DNA from 3 places in the Mesorhizobium sp. B2-5-4 genome. Region 2 is predicted to be linked to each of the others. Evidence: predicted binding sites of a transcription regulator. Region 2 holds the regulator's gene; each other region holds the start of a gene.
The links. The regulator LexA, encoded in region 2, represses DNA repair genes until DNA is damaged. The targets are predictions, from matches to a motif close to TGTTCNNNNTGTGTTCNG.
Positions count from the first base shown of each region.

Region 1: a site for LexA is predicted at 2,678-2,695, ahead of FJ492_RS05225 (UvrD-helicase domain-containing protein). Genes of this name have one in related genera too.
Region 3: a site for LexA is predicted at 2,096-2,113, ahead of recA (recombinase RecA). Genes of this name have one in related genera too.

Region 1 covers NZ_VFUR01000003.1:128,908-134,217, reverse strand. Annotated here, with positions in the region: gene FJ492_RS05225 (UvrD-helicase domain-containing protein) at 1-2,637, opposite strand, end outside; gene FJ492_RS05220 (glucose/quinate/shikimate family membrane-bound PQQ-dependent dehydrogenase) at 2,896-5,211, shown strand; gene FJ492_RS05215 (hypothetical protein) at 5,239-5,310, opposite strand, start outside.
Region 2 covers NZ_VFUR01000001.1:434,291-439,600, forward strand. Annotated here, with positions in the region: gene FJ492_RS02235 (ABC transporter ATP-binding protein) at 1-244, opposite strand, end outside; gene FJ492_RS02240 (ABC transporter substrate-binding protein) at 303-1,289, opposite strand; gene FJ492_RS02245 (GntR family transcriptional regulator) at 1,442-2,215, shown strand; gene lexA (transcriptional repressor LexA) at 2,623-3,366, shown strand; gene FJ492_RS02255 (ComEC/Rec2 family competence protein) at 3,360-5,310, opposite strand, start outside.
Region 3 covers NZ_VFUR01000004.1:211,862-217,171, forward strand. Annotated here, with positions in the region: gene FJ492_RS07150 (pseudouridine-5'-phosphate glycosidase) at 1-886, opposite strand, end outside; gene FJ492_RS07155 (carbohydrate kinase family protein) at 945-1,889, opposite strand; gene recA (recombinase RecA) at 2,171-3,271, shown strand; gene alaS (alanine--tRNA ligase) at 3,543-5,310, shown strand, end outside.

The DNA of each region.
Region 1 (5,310 bases), on a different contig from region 2:
GGAGACGGATTTGGCGACCAGTTCGCCGTCGATGGTGCGGCCCTTCACGCTGGTGCGGCCGGCGCCGTAGCCGGAGTCTGTCTCGCCATAGCCGATGCGTTCGACCTGATGGCCCGAACGCGTGCCCCAGTTGCGGTCGGTCGCTTCGGTGCGGTTGGCCTGTGCGCGCTGCCAGCCCGGCGTGGAATAGGTGTTGGAGAAGGCGCCGGACTTTTCCCCGCCGCCCGAATTGGCGCCGATATTGTCGAAGCGCGAGGCGCCATACGGGTTCTGTCTTCCTGCCCCCTGGCCGCCGCCACGGCCGGATGCGAACGAGCCGCCGCCATAGGGATTGCCGTAGCCGCCATAGGAGTTGCCGGCTTCGGCGACCTCGACATGGGCTTCCGGCAGTTCCTCGAGGAAGCGCGACGGGATGGTCGATTGCCAGAGCCCGTGGATGAGGCGGTTGGAGACGAACCAGATATGCAGGTTCTTCTTGGCCCGCGTCAGCCCGACATAGGCGAGCCGGCGCTCTTCCTCGAGCCCGGAGCGGCCGCCTTCGTCGAGTGCGCGCTGATGGGGAAAGAGGCCTTCCTCCCAGCCGGGCAGGAAGACGGTTTCGAATTCGAGGCCCTTGGCCGAGTGCAGCGTCATGATGGAAACGGCATCGAGCCCGGCATTCTGCTCGGCATCCATGACCAGCGCGACATGTTCGAGGAAGGAGCGCAGCGACTCGTACTCCTCCATCGAACGGATCAGTTCCTTCAGGTTCTCCAGCCGCCCGGGGGCTTCGGCCGAGCGGTCGTTCTTCCACATGTCGGTGTAGCCGCTCTCCTCGAGAATGGTCTCGGCGAGTTCGGTGTGCGGCGTGGTTTCCAGCGCCTTCTGCCAGCGTTCGAAATTGGCCGCGACCTCGCGCAGCGCGGCGCGGGGTTTCGGCTTCAGCTCGTCGCTTTCGGCAAGCGTTCCCGCCGCCTCCAGCATCGGGATGCGCAGGCTGCGCGCCGTGTCGTGGATCTGGCGGATGGTCGCTTCGCCCAAGCCGCGCTTCGGCACATTGACGATGCGCTCGAAGGCGAGGTCGTCGGTGCTGTTGGCGACGACCCGGAAGAAGGCCAGCGCGTCGCGGATTTCCATGCGCTCGTAAAAACGCGGACCGCCGATGACGCGGTAGTTAAGGCCGAGCGTGATGAAGCGGTCCTCGAAGGCGCGCATCTGGAAGGACGCGCGGACAAGGATCGCCATGTCGTTCAAATTATGCTTCTGGCGCTGGTAGGCCTCGATGGTCTCGCCGATGGCGCGGGCTTCCTCCTCCGAATCCCAGGCGGCGTGGACGTTGACCTTGCCGTCCTCGGGATCGTTGCGATCGGTGAACAGCGTCTTGCCGAAACGGCCCTCATTGTAGGCGATGAGGTGGGAGGCGGCGCCCAGTATGTGCGCGGTCGAGCGGTAATTGCGCTCCAGCCGGATGATGGTGGCGCCCGGAAAATCCTTGTCGAAGCGCAGGATGTTGTCGACCTCGGCACCGCGCCAGCCATAGATCGACTGGTCGTCATCGCCGACACAGCAGATGTTTACCTTGTTTTCGCTCACGGGCTGTTCCGCGCCTGCCGGCGCGGGCCCTCCGCGGGGGCCTCGCAACGGCTCGGACGCCCGGTCGGGCTTGCGGCCTTCGGCCGAAGCAGCCGATCCATGGCTATGCTCCAGTGGGTCTTCTTCAGGCGCTGGAGGCCTATAGCGCCCTGCTTCTGTTCTGTCGATGACCGACGAATTGGACGCGGTGGGAGCGCGACCGCCCGGAGAACCACTCCTTGGCGCTTCGGGCCTTTGCGCCAGCAGGCGCAGCCACATGTATTGGGCGGTGTTGGTGTCCTGGTATTCGTCGACGAGGATGTATTTGAAGCGCCGGTGATAGTCCCTCAGCACATCGGGATTGGCGCGGAAGATGCGGATCGGGTGGCAGAGCAGGTCGCCGAAGTCGCAGGCGTTCAGTGTCTGCAGCCGCTCCTGATAGGCCTTGTAGAGCTCGCGGCCCTTGCCGTTGGCGAAGCTGCGCGCATCGCCCTCGGCGATGTCGGCCGGGCCCTGGCCCTTGTTCTTCCAGCCGTCGATCATCTGGGCGAACTGTTTCGCGGGCCAGCGCTTGTCGTCCAGGCCCTCGGCCTGGATCAGCTGCTTGATCAAGCGCACGACGTCGTCTGTGTCGAGGATGGTGAAGTCGGATCTCAGGCCGGCAAGCTCGGCGTGGCGGCGCAGCAGCTTCACGCCGATCGAGTGGAAGGTGCCGAGCCACGGCATGCCCTCGACATTGCCTTCGCCGATCAGGATGCCGATGCGCTGCTTCATCTCGCGCGCGGCCTTGTTCGTGAAGGTCACGGCCAGGATCTGCGAGGGAAAGGCCCTGCCGGTGGCGAGGATGTGGGCGATGCGGGTGGTCAGCACGCGGGTCTTGCCGGTGCCGGCGCCGGCCAGCACCAGAACCGGCCCTTCGGTGGTCTCCACCGCCAGCCGCTGCTCGGGATTCAAGCCCCTGAGATAGTCAGGCGCATTGTTTTGGCCGCCGCGGGCAGCCATGGCGCGCGCGGCAATGCCCGACGGGGCCGTGGGCCGCGCATCGGGTTCGTCGAAAAAGGGCATGTCTTCGGAAAAGCCGGACATCGCCCCCGAATGTAGTGATTCGGTAGCGAAAGACCAGAACTGTCTACGTTTTGTTCCGGTAAAGTGCCTGATACGGCCGCTTGAGCGACATGGCGGCCGGCGTTGTGAACAACCTCAGGCGGAAGAAGGTTGCTGCCGCGGACCCATGACCTATGCTTGACAGGCGCGGCGGTCGGGAGAAAGTTGCGCAGGGGGCGGCACACAATGCCGGGTTGCCCAAGGCCGCCTCATGCGCGCAACAGTCGAAGGAGTATCATCTTGGCTGTCACCATCGCCTCCCTCGTCCTCTTCCTCATAGGCCTGGCACTTGGCGCCGGCGGCATCTGGTTAGCTTCGCTGGGCGGCAGCTGGTACTACATCATTGTCGGTCTAGCCTTCCTGATCACCGCCTGGCTGCTCTACCGGCGCCGTTCCACGGCGCTCTGGCTCTATGCGGCGATCGTGATCGGCACCCTGGCCTGGGCGGTATGGGAAACCGGCTTCGACTGGTGGGAGCTCGGCCCGCGCGGCGGCATCATCGTGCTGGTGGCGCTGTGGCTGCTGACGCCGTGGGCGCGGCGCGGCCTTGCCGGTCCGGACGGTCGCGCGCCTCTGATCCTTGCCGTGCTGGCATCGCTGGCGGTGGCCGGCTATTCGATGACCACGGACCCGAAGGACATCGGCGGCGCGCTCGACACCGACAAGGTGATCCCCAACGCCAATCTCGGCGGCGATGTGCCCGCGGGCGAATGGCACTATTACGGGCGCACGCAGTTCGGCCAGCGCTATTCGCCGCTCGACCAGATCACGCCCGACAATGTCGCCAATCTGCAGCCGGCCTGGACCTACCGCACCGGTGACGTGAAGGGCCCGGACGATGTCGGCGAGACCACCTACCAGGTGACACCGCTTAAAATTGGCGACACGCTCTATATCTGCACGCCGCACAACTTCGCCATCGCCGTCGATGCGGCGACCGGCAAGGAGAAGTGGCGCTACGATCCCAAGGTCAAGCTCGACAAGGACCGCCAGCACCAGACCTGCCGTGGCGTTTCCTATTATGCCGATGCCGCGGGCGCCGCCGGTCAGCCCTGCGCTGCGCGCGTCTACCTGCCGACCTCGGATGCCCGGCTGATCGCGCTCGACGCCGCCAACGGGCAGGTTTGCCCGGCCTTCGCCGAGGGCGGCACGCTCAATTTGTTGGCCAACATGCCGTATCCGAAGTCGGGCTACTACTACTCGACTTCGGCGCCGCTGATCGCGGGCGGCAAGATCATCGTCGGCGGCGCGGTCAACGACAATTATTCGACGCAGGAGCCGTCCGGCGTCATCCGCGCCTATGATGCGAGCACCGGTAAACTGCTGTGGAACTGGGATTCCGGCAATCCGGACCAGACGACGCCGCTGCCGGCCGACCAGACCTACACCGCCAACTCGCCGAACATGTGGTCGACGCCGAGCGCCGACGACAAGCTCGGCCTGCTCTACGTGCCGCTCGGCAACCAGACACCGGACCAGCTCGGCATGGGCCGCAGCGCCAATGTCGAGAAATTCTCCTCCTCGATCACCGCGCTCGACCTCAACACCGGGCAGTTGAAATGGGTGCGCCAGACCGTGCACCATGACCTCTGGGACATGGACGTGCCGGCGCAGCCGAGCCTGATCGACATCACCAAGGCTGACGGCTCCGTCGTGCCCGCCCTCGTCGGGCCGACCAAGCAGGGCGACCTCTATGTGCTCGACCGGCGCACCGGCGAGCCGGTCATCCCCGTCAAGGACGTGCCAGCGCCGGGCGGCGCCATCGGAGGAGATCACACATCGCCGACGCAGCCGGCATCCGACCTTTCCTTCAGCCCGCCGCCGCTGACCGAGGCCGATATGTGGGGCATCACCATGTTCGACCAACTGGCCTGCCGGATCGCGCTCCATAAATTGCGCTATGAAGGCCGCTACACGCCGCCCTCGCTGCAGGGATCGCTGGTCTACCCCGGCAATTTCGGCACTTTCAACTGGGGCGGCGTGGCGGTCGATCCGGTGCGGCAGGTGATGTTCGGCATGCCGACTTATCTCGCCTTCACGTCCAGGCTGATCCCCCGCGCCGACGTGCCGCCGCCGGGCGATACCAAGGGCAGCGAGCAGGGGCTGAACCGCAATGACGGCGCGCCCTATGCGGTGGTGATGGGACCGTTCCTGTCGCCGCTCGGCATTCCGTGCCAGGCGCCGCCCTGGGGCTATGTCGCTGGCGTCGATCTTCGGACCGGTACCATTGCCTACAAGCACCGCAACGGCACCGTCTACGACATGACGCCACTGCCGTTGCCGCTGAAGGTCGGGGTGCCCGGCATTGGCGGACCGATGATCACGGCCGGCGGTGTTGCCTTCCTGGGTGCCGCCGTCGACGACTATCTGCGCGCCTACGACCTGACATCGGGCAAGCAGCTCTGGCGGGCGCGGCTGCCGGCCGGGGGGCAATCGACGCCGATGACCTATACGGTCGCCGACGGGCGGCAGTTCGTGGTCATCGTCGCCGGCGGCCACGGCTCGGTCGGCACCAAGCCGGGCGATTATGTGATGGCCTACGCGCTGCCGAAATAGGCGGTGCCGGGTTCGGCGATTCGACGATCAGCCGAGCCCCAGATGGGCCTTCAGGCTGGGCACCGAACCGAGCACCTGGTTGGTCAAATCGGGGCCGGC
Region 2 (5,310 bases):
GTCTCGAGGCGCGCTTGTGCACCGGCATACCAGTCACATCGGCGCCATTGATCAGAATCTGGCCGGAATCGAGGATCAGAGCGCCGGAAATGGCATTAAGCATGCTGCTCTTGCCGGCCCCGTTGGAGCCGATGACGATGCCGAACTCGCCTGGGGCCAGCGACAGGCTGAGGCCGTCCAGCGCAATCTTCTCGTCAGCCTGGCCCTTGTAGAATACTTTACGCGCGGATCGGATCTCGAGCATCGTTCCTCCCTGACCTCGGGGTGACAGCGCCCGCGCCGTCACCCTCACAGCGCCGATGTCAGTCGACGATGCAGCCGCAATCGGCCATTGAAGCCGGTATCTCGATGCCGAACGCAGCCATCGCCTTGCGCGAGATCAACGCCATGTGGTCCTTGTAGGCCGGGCGTGACGGCGCGATCGTCTTGGGATCCTTGCCTTTGAGGACTTCGGCCGCGATGTTGCCGGCGTTGATCCCGACCTGCGTATAATTGACCGCGAAGCTCGCCGGCACGGTGCCGTTGCGGACCGCGCTGTCATCGGCGTTGACGACCGGGATACCGGCCTGGCGCGCGGCGGCCGAGACAGCTGCGATCGCCGGCTGGATCAGATTCGAGGTCGGTCCGTAGATCACATCGGCTTTCCCGGCGAGCGAGGCGATGCGTTGCTGAATGTCATTGACGTTGTCGATGCCGACTTCCACGACCTCGAAACCGGCGGCCGGTGCCGCCGCCTTGATCTTTTCGATCAGGGCAACGTCGTTGGCTTCACCGGGATTGTAAGGCACACCAAAACGCTTGCCGTTTGGTAACAGCTTCTTGGTGAAGGCCATCACCGCGGCAACATCCTGAAGATCGGTGGCGCCAGTCATGCCTTCATCACCCGAGTCCCACGACGGCACGAGCTTGGCCGCCACCGGATCGGTGACCGCGGCAAAGACGATCGGAATGCCGGAGCCCGCGAGCGCTTTCTTGGCGATTTGGGAGACCGGCGTGGTGATGGTGTAGATCAGCTTGGGCTGCTCGGCCTGCAGCTTTGCGATCATCTGCGGCACCAGCGATGCATCGAAATTGGTATGGCTCTCCGTATAGACGACGTCCTTGCCGTCGACGAAGCCGTTGTCTGTCAGCGCCTTCTTGAAGCCGGCTATGGCGGCGTTCAATTGCGGATGCTCGCCAAAATTGGCGATGCCGATGCGGATTTGATCGGCGGCGGCACTGCCGGCGCTCACCACCAATGCGCCGGCCAAGAACAAACCCGACAGCCAAGCGGATTTCGACTTCAACATCATTTCCTCCCAGATTTGATCGACGCCGCTTCCAGCGCGGCTACTGCGGCGATCATGGTCAGTCCGCCGGCCCGTGTCAAACATTATATATAATTCTTGCCATGCCCCAACATCATATATAATTTTCTTTGCCAGACCATGGGTGGACCGCGATGCAGGATCAAACGATCTCCACAAAGACGGAGGCAGCCTATCAGCTGTTGCGGCGCGATATCCTGACGACGCGCCTCATGCCCGGGGCCCCGCTCAAGCTGAGTGCGCTGCGCGGCACCTATGGTGTTGGCTGGACGCCGTTGCGCGAAGCCTTGTCGCGGCTAGAGGCCGAACGCCTTGTCACCGCCATCAGCAATCGTGGTTTTACCGTCGCTCCGGTATCGCGGGCCGAACTGGAGGACCTGGCACGCGCCAGGATGGTGGTCGAGATACCCCTGTTCCTCGAATCGATGGAAAAAGGCGGCAAGGAGTGGGAGGATGCCGTTGTCACCGCCCACTACCGGCTCTCCCGTTGCAAGACCGCGGTCGACGATCCTTCGGATGCGGCCGTCGATAAATGGGACGAGAACCACGAAGCTTTCCATGCGGCGCTGCTGAGCGCGGCGACTTCCAATTGGCTCATGCGATTCCGCTCGACCATCGCCGATCAGCTGCGACGGCATCATCGTTTTCTCGGCCTGGCGCCGACATTGCGGGCCGCGGCTGGCCTGAAGGACGGTTATGAAGAGGCAATGGAGGCATTGTGCGAAGCGATTGCGATCGAACACCATACAGCGATCATGGAAGCTGCACTCGATCGTGACGTCGAGCGGGCCAAGGCGCTGATGACGGCGCATATCGGCTATACCCTGCACGTCTATGTCCATAGCGAAGACAGCGGCGCGACCAAATACGCCGCCCGCGCCGGCAGCTTGCAAGCGGGTTCCGGGTGACTTCAATGCTTGCGCGACGCCTATTGGCATGCGCTGGCCGGAGTGGGCCAAACGCCTGGGTCCATCGCCGCCCCTAAGCTACCAATCGTTGGCGTTTTGATTTCGTTTCGTTCCGCGAATAATGGATCCATAAATTGTACAATCCACCCGCGAAGAGCCCCCCGAAAGACTGATGCCAAGGCCCATCAGTGGATAGGCCACAGGCCATTAACCAAAACGATTTCAATGCCTGCCGATCGTGGAAAGGATCGGCCTCAGTCCGCTGTCGCGGCAAAAAACTTCAGACGCGTTAACAAATTCATTAAACTTTAAACGGTTGCGGAACACAACTGGAACGGATAGTGTTTGTTCTGGGTTTGTTTTTTCGATTCTGGTCAGACCTTTCGTTCAATGCCTTGGGGGCCGCCATGCTGACACGCAAGCAACATGAACTGCTGATGTTCATCCACGAACGGCTCAAGGAAAGCGGGATACCGCCCTCCTTCGACGAAATGAAGGAAGCGCTCGATCTTGCCTCCAAATCGGGCATCCATCGCCTGATCACGGCGCTGGAGGAACGCGGCTTTATTCGCCGGCTACCCAATCGGGCGCGCGCGCTGGAAGTGCTGCGGCTGCCGGACTCGATCGCGCCGGGCCTCAATGCGGCAAAGAAGTTCTCGCCAAGCGTCATCCAGGGCAGCCTTGGCCAAGGCAGTCTCGGCCGCCAGATCAGGCCGGCGACGGCGCCTTCCCGCCTGGCCGCGGCCGGCAACGACGATGATGCGGTTTCAGCCGTGTCCATCCCGGTCATGGGTCGTATCGCCGCCGGTGTGCCGATCGATGCTATCCAGCATCAGACGCATTCGATTTCGGTGCCGCCGGACATGATCATGGGCGGCGAGCACTATGCGCTGGAAGTCAAGGGCGACTCGATGATCGAGGCCGGTATCTTCGACGGCGACACGGTCATCATCCGCAATGCCGATACAGCAAGTCCGGGCGAAATCATCGTGGCGCTGGTCGACGAGGAGGAAGCAACGCTGAAGCGGTTCCGTCGCAAGGGCGCCTCGATCGCGCTCGAAGCCGCCAATCCAGCCTACGAAACACGCATCTTCGGACCGGATCGGGTCAAGGTGCAGGGCAAGCTCGTCGGGCTGATCAGGCGCTACTGAACTGGCTTGCCATCGGGCTTGTCGGCCTTTTTATAGGGGGCCAGCCCCCTCGCCTCGCGTGAGAATTTTCGCTGCTCGTGCCAAGGCCGGTATGGTCCGTCGACGGCGAATTCGATCTCAGCCGGCGTCGTGGCCGATTGGGGATCGAAGAAAACGGCGGCACTCCCCTTGCGGGCGAGCTGGCGTTTGGTGACGACGAGAACCAGCGGATTATGACAGGTGTCATAGGCGGTCGCGTCATTGACGACGATCAGGTCGGCGAAGGCGCAGGCCTTCCAGGTGTTCTTGCGATCCTCGACATAGGCGATGATCGCGCCGGAAGGGTGCCTGGCAAGGCACAGGCCTTCGCGGCAATAGAACGGCGATCCCAGCGGCAGGTCGGTGGGAGTGGCAAGATCGAATTGCCCGTCCGTCTCCTCGAACATTTCCGGTAGGACGATTGTTTCGGAGATCAGAGCGCGTTTCCAATTGTCGGCTGCGAATTCGTTCGGACGTTCCCGGTTGACGGCCAGTTCGCCATTGCCGATCGACAGAGCCACCAGCCGCGCATCTTCCGAGATCAGCACATCGGGCGCGCGCGTGTGCGACACAGTCAACAGACCGGCAAGCGCGAATGGCACCGCCGTGAGCCGGAGCCACGTCGTCGCCATCGTCGCGATGACCAACGCGACGGTGACCAGCAGCACGGATTGCTGCGAAATCAGCCCGACTCCATCGACCGGAGAGCGCTCCGATATCCACGCCGATATGGCGATCATCGCTGTCAGGCCCTTGCCCATGAGGTAGAGAGCCGGCCAATCCAACCCGAACGGCATCAGCAACGCGCTAGCGACGGCCAGGAACATCACGATCGACACGATCGGCATGACGGCCAGATTGGCGAACAGGCTGAGCGGCGACACCCGCTGGAAATGCCAGATGGCAAACAGTGCCGTCGCGCTGCCGGCGATGATGGACGTCATGGCCAATCCACCTGTCGCCAAGAGGAATTTTCGCGTCAGAAACCCGGGTAGGGATCGCTTTGGCGGCGGAGGCCTCGTCTTTCCCGCATGGTGGTCGGCCCAGCCGGCATAGGCGCCAACCAAGGCTGCGGTTGCCGCGAACGACATCTGGAAACTCGGGCCGACGACCTCGTGCGGCGAAACCAGGATAACGGCGATCGCCGAGATCGCCAGATTGCGCATGGTCAGCGCCGCGCGATCGAACAAGACGGCGATCAGCATCACCGCCAGCATGATGAAGCTGCGTTCGGCCGCGACGACGACGCCCGAAATGACGAGATAGGCGGCGATCGAAAACAGTGCGGCGGCGGCGGCGTATTTCTTCACCGGCCGGCGCGCGGAAAACCCTGGAAACAGCGCGAAGGCGCCGCGCAGCAGACCCATGATGGTGCCGGCCACCAGCGCCATATGCAGACCTGAAATCGAGATGATGTGATAGATGCCGGTGCGCCGCATCGCTTCGTTGATTTCATCGGGAATGCCGGCCCGCACGCCGACGATCAGCGCCGCCGCGATCTCGCCTTCGGCGCCGCCAATGCTGCCCCTGATGTGGTCGGCGATGGCTTCGCGGGCATTTTCGATGCCTGAAAACACGCGTGCCGGCAGCGGCATCTCACCGGCTTCGGCGGAGACGACCGTTGGATTGCCGAGAAAGAAGCCGCTGCCGCCGATGCCGGCGAAATAGCTGTCGAAGGAGAAGTCGTAGCTGTCCGGCCGCACCGGGCCGGTCGGCGGCAGCAGTTTGGCATAGCCTGTGACATGCGAGCCGGCGGTCATTTCGGGCGGTATCTTGCGTGCCGAAAGCCGGACCCTTTCAGGCGCGTAGCGCAGTTTCGGCCGGGCGGTCGAAATCACGTCCATGGTCAGCCGGATGCGGCCGCTCTCCATCTCCTCGAGCGAGATCACGCGACCGGTCAGTTGCGTCGAGATTTCCGAGCCCAGC
Region 3 (5,310 bases), on a different contig from region 2:
TTGCATTGTTCTCGACCAGCGCGATATTGGTCTTCAGGCTGCGGCCGCCGGTGAGTTCGAGGATTTTTCCCAGCAGGAACGGCGTTACCGCCTTGCCGGTGACGTTGAGGGCCTCGGCCGCCTTCTGCGCGGCTTCGATGTAGCCCGCCATTTCTTCAGCGGGGATTTCGTGGTTTTCCGGCACCGGATTGGCAACCAGCAAGCCGCCGCCCAAACCCAGAGCCAGGCGCGTCTGATAGAAATGCGCGATGTCTTCCGGCTTGTGCAGGGTCAATGGCGCCCGGAACGGCGACTGCCGCGACCAGAAGGCGGGCATCGTCTCGCAGCCATGGCCAACCACAGGCACGCCGCGCGTCTCCAGCACTTCCAGCGTCTTTTCGATGTCGAGGATCGCTTTGGCGCCGGCCGAGACGACGATGACCGGCGTGCGCGCCAGTTCATCGAGGTCGGCCGAGATGTCGAAACTCTTTTCCGCGCCCTTGTGCACGCCGCCGATGCCGCCGGTGGCGAATACTTTTATCCCGACCATGTCAGCCGCGATCATGGTCGCTGCGACCGTGGTGCCCCCGGTGCGGCCTTGCGCGACGGCGAAGCCGAGATCGGCGCGCGACAGCTTCATGGCGTCACCCGTCATCGCCAGCGATTCGCGCTCGCCGTCGGAGAGGCCGATCTTGATGCGGCCGCCAATCACGGCGATCGTCGCCGGCACCGCGCCGCCGTCACTGATGATCTTCTCGACATTGGCCGCCATGGCGCCATTGTCGGGATAGGGCATGCCATGGGTGATGATGGTGCTTTCGAGCGCCACCACCGGACGCCCGGCGGCCAGGGCTTGCGCTACCGGTGCGTGGATATCGATGAAAGGGCGGGCGGTTTCTGGCGTCATCTCTGATCTCCAATCCGGGAGTGCGGCGCATCCACTGCGCTCTATGAATTTGCCGGTCTCATGCCACTTCCCTGGCATCCGGCACAAGGGCCAGCGCCTCCGCGAAACTCGCCGCGGTGAATTCGGGCACCGCATTGGCGCTTTCGATGGTCAAGGTTGCCGCCGCGACGCCTTCGCGCAGGGCCTGGCGCAATGGCAGGCCGCGCAGCAGTGCCGCGACCGTCGCGCCCGCCAGTGCGTCGCCGGCGCCGGTGACATCGGCAACTTTTCTCGGAGCAGGCGGCAGGATCGAAAAGGCGCCCGTGCCGTCGAAACCCAGCACAGGGCCACTGCCTGCCGTGACCACGCCGCTGGCAAGGCCGCTGCACCGCAATCCGTCGATCATTTCCTGCTCGCCGACACTTGCATTGACGCCGGCCAGCACAGCGGCCTCCCGTCGGTTCATGAAGAGTTGGGCCAGCCCGCCGAGCACCGGTATCAGCCGCGTCACCTTGGCCGGCGAAATCGCGATGGCGAAAACCGGTTTGCCGGCGGCGAGCGACAGCAACCCCTCCAGTGCGGCCGACGGCAGGTTGGCGTCGCACAGGATGGCATCCGCGGCGGCCACTTCCTGGCGTATCTTGGAACGTCTGATCTGCTTGGGAAAAGCCAGGTCGTACAGCGCCATGTCGGCAAAGCCGACGATCAATTCGCCCTCGCGATCGATCAGCGCTGTGTAGCTCGGCGTGGCACGATCGAGGAACACCGCCGAAAGATCGGCGATGCCTGCCTCGGCGATGGCCCGTGAAACCGTATCGGCTGACGCATCGCCACCGCGCACCGAAAGCAGCGATGCGCAGAGGCCGCGCCGCACCATGCTGCGCAACGCATTGAAGACGCCACCGCCGACATCCTCGCGCATCGTGCCGGGATTGGAGGCGGCCGGCACATAGGGGCCGGACACCTGGCCACGCCGGTCGATATGGGCACCGCCCACGGCCAGTACCGTCAAGGAATCCACCATGGCGGCGATATGACCTTTGTTGTTGGGACCGCACAAGCGCTAGAGTGCGCGACAGAGCTTCGCATGCAGGACGGCGATTCGGCCGGGCGATACGATCGAGCCGTCTGGCCCAATGCGCGGCCTGTTCCTGCCCGGGTTTGCGAGACAAAAAAAGAACAAATCAGGATATCGCTTGTTTTTCAATTGGTTGTCACCCCTTGCCAAATGAGAACAAAAAAGGTACAAATTGACAAGGATTACGGATTGTCCGGCCTTCATTGACGACCAAGGGGTGATGTATCATGGCTCAGAATTCTTTGCGGCTGGTAGAGGATAAGGCAGTGGACAAATCAAAGGCTCTGGATGCGGCGCTGTCGCAAATCGAGCGGGCTTTCGGCAAGGGCTCGATCATGCGGCTCGGCGCCAACGAGCAGGTCGTCGAGATCGAAACGGTGCCGACCGGGTCGCTCGGCCTCGACATCGCGCTCGGCGTCGGCGGTCTGCCGCGTGGCCGTATCATCGAGATCTACGGGCCGGAAAGCTCGGGCAAGACGACGCTGGCCCTGCATACCGTGGCCGAAGCCCAGAAGAAGGGCGGCATCTGCGCCTTCGTCGATGCCGAGCACGCGCTCGATCCGGTTTACGCCCGCAAACTCGGCGTCGATCTTGAAAACCTGCTGATCTCGCAGCCCGACACCGGCGAGCAGGCGCTGGAGATTTGCGATACGCTGGTGCGTTCCGGCGCCATCGACGTGCTGGTGGTCGATTCGGTGGCGGCGCTGACGCCGCGCGCCGAAATCGAGGGCGAGATGGGCGATTCCTTGCCGGGCCTGCAAGCCCGCCTGATGAGCCAGGCGCTGCGCAAGCTGACCGCCTCGATCTCGCGCTCCAACACCATGGTCATCTTCATCAACCAGATCCGCATGAAGATCGGCGTCATGTTCGGTTCGCCCGAGACGACGACCGGCGGCAACGCGCTGAAATTCTACGCCTCGGTGCGTCTCGACATCCGCCGCATTGGCTCGGTCAAGGATCGCGACGAGGTGGTGGGCAACCAGACCCGCGTCAAGGTGGTCAAGAACAAGCTGGCGCCGCCCTTCAAGGTGGTCGAGTTCGACATCATGTATGGCGAGGGTGTCTCCAAGACCGGCGAACTGGTCGATCTCGGCGTCAAGGCCGGTGTGGTCGAGAAGTCGGGCGCCTGGTTCTCCTATAATTCGCAGCGTCTCGGCCAGGGCCGCGAGAACGCCAAACTGTTCCTGCGCGACAATCCCGACACCGCGCGCGAGATCGAACTAGCGCTTAGGCAGAATGCCGGGTTGATCGCCGAAAAGTTCCTCGAAAACGGTGGCTCAGAGGGCAATGGCGATGATGGTTTTGAGGACGAAGCCGGCGCGATGTAGGGCAACGCCAGAGTTTGGCCATAAATCCAGCCTATTATCTGATGCTTAAGTAACAGAGTTCTGTAGTACCGCGTTCCAAACCGCCGGCCTTCGCGCCGGCGGTTTTCGTTTGCGTGCCTGCGTAAGTGCCGGTGCAAAGCGCGAATTGGCCCAATTCCGTGTTTCTGGACAGGGTCAAGAGCTACGGCTAAAAGGCCAACTCCATCTTCTAGAAAACACAGAGCCATCTCCCGCCGGTCCGGCCGGCGGCTCTCTTGAAAAGGCAGTATCCATGAGTGGCGTGAACGAGATCCGGTCGACATTTCTCGACTATTTCCGCAAGGAGGGCCACGAGGTCGTGGCCTCGAGCCCGCTCGTGCCGCGCAACGATCCGACATTGATGTTCACCAATGCCGGCATGGTACAGTTCAAGAACGTCTTCACCGGTTTGGAGAAGCGGCCCTATTCGCGTGCCACCACCGCCCAGAAAAGCGTTCGCGCCGGCGGCAAGCACAACGATCTCGACAATGTCGGCTATACCGCGCGCCACCTGACCTTTTTCGAGATGCTCGGCAATTTTTCCTTCGGCGATTATTTCAAGGAGCGCGCCATCGAGCTTGCCTGGAACCTCATCACCAAGGAATTCGGGCTGAAGAAGGATAAGCTGCTGGTCACCGTCTACCACACCGACGATGAGGCGGCCGATTTCTGGAAAAAGATCGCCGGTTTCTCCGACGATCGCATCATCCGCATCCCGACCTCGGACAATTTCTGGGCGATGGGCGATACCGGACCCTGCGGCCCGTGCTCGGAAATCTTCATCGACCGTGGCGAGCACATCTGGGGCGGCCCTCCCGGCAGTCCGGAGGAGGATGGCGACCGGTTCCTTGAATTCTGGAACCTGGTGTTCATGCAGTATGAGCAGGTGACGAAGGAGGAGCGCGTCGACCTGCCGCGCCCGTCGATCGACACCGGCATGGGCCTGGAGCGCATGGCATCCATCCTGCAGGGGGTGGAGAGCATCTTCGAGACCGACCTGTTCCGTCATTTGATCGATGCTGCGTCCTCCGCACTTGGGCGCGCACCCGATGCGGAAACGGTTTCCTCCTACCGCGTCATTGCCGATCACCTGCGCTCGTCCTCCTTCTTGGTCGCCGACGGCGTGCTACCGTCCAATGAAGGCCGCGGCTATGTGCTGCGTCGCATCATGCGCCGCGCCATGCGCCATGCGCAGCTGCTCGGCGCCCGCGATCCATTGATGTGGAAGCTGGTGCCGGCGCTGGTGCGCGAGATGGGCCAGGCCTATCCGGAACTGGTGCGCGGCGAAACGATGATTACCGAGACCTTGAAACTCGAGGAGACACGGTTCCGCAAGACGCTGGTGCGCGGCCTTGGGCTGCTCTCCGAGGCGACGGAGAAGCTCGGCGCCGGCGACATGCTGGATGGCGAGACGGCATTCAAGCTCTACGACACCTATGGCTTTCCGCTCGACCTGACACAGGACGCGCTGCGCCAGCGCAGCATTTCGGTCGATCTTGCCGGATTCACCAATGCGATGGAGCAGCAGAAGGCGGAGGCGCGTAAGCACTGGGCCGGGTCCGGCGAGGCCGCCACCGAAACGGTTTGGTTCTCCGTGCGCGAAAAAACCGGCGCCACCGAATTCCTCGGCTACGAAACCGAGCAGGCTGAGGGCCTCATCCAGGCGCTGGTCAAGGAGGGCAAGACCGTTGACAGCGCCGCCAAGGGCGATGCGGTCGCCGTGGTCATCAACCAGACGCCGTTCTATGGCGAATCCGGCGGCCAGATGGGCGACACCGGCGTAATCTCGGGTGAGGGGTTCTCGATCGAGATTTCCGATACGCAGAAGAAGGCCGATGGTCTGTTTGTGCATCTCGGCAAGGTGATCGCAGGCACGGTCAAGACGGGTGCCGCGGTCGAACTGAAGGTTGATCATGCCAGGCGTTCCAGGCTACGCGCCAACCATTCCGCCACGCATCTGATCCATGAGGCGCTGCGCGAGGTGCTGGGCACCCATGTCGCTCAAAAAGGCTCGCTGGTCG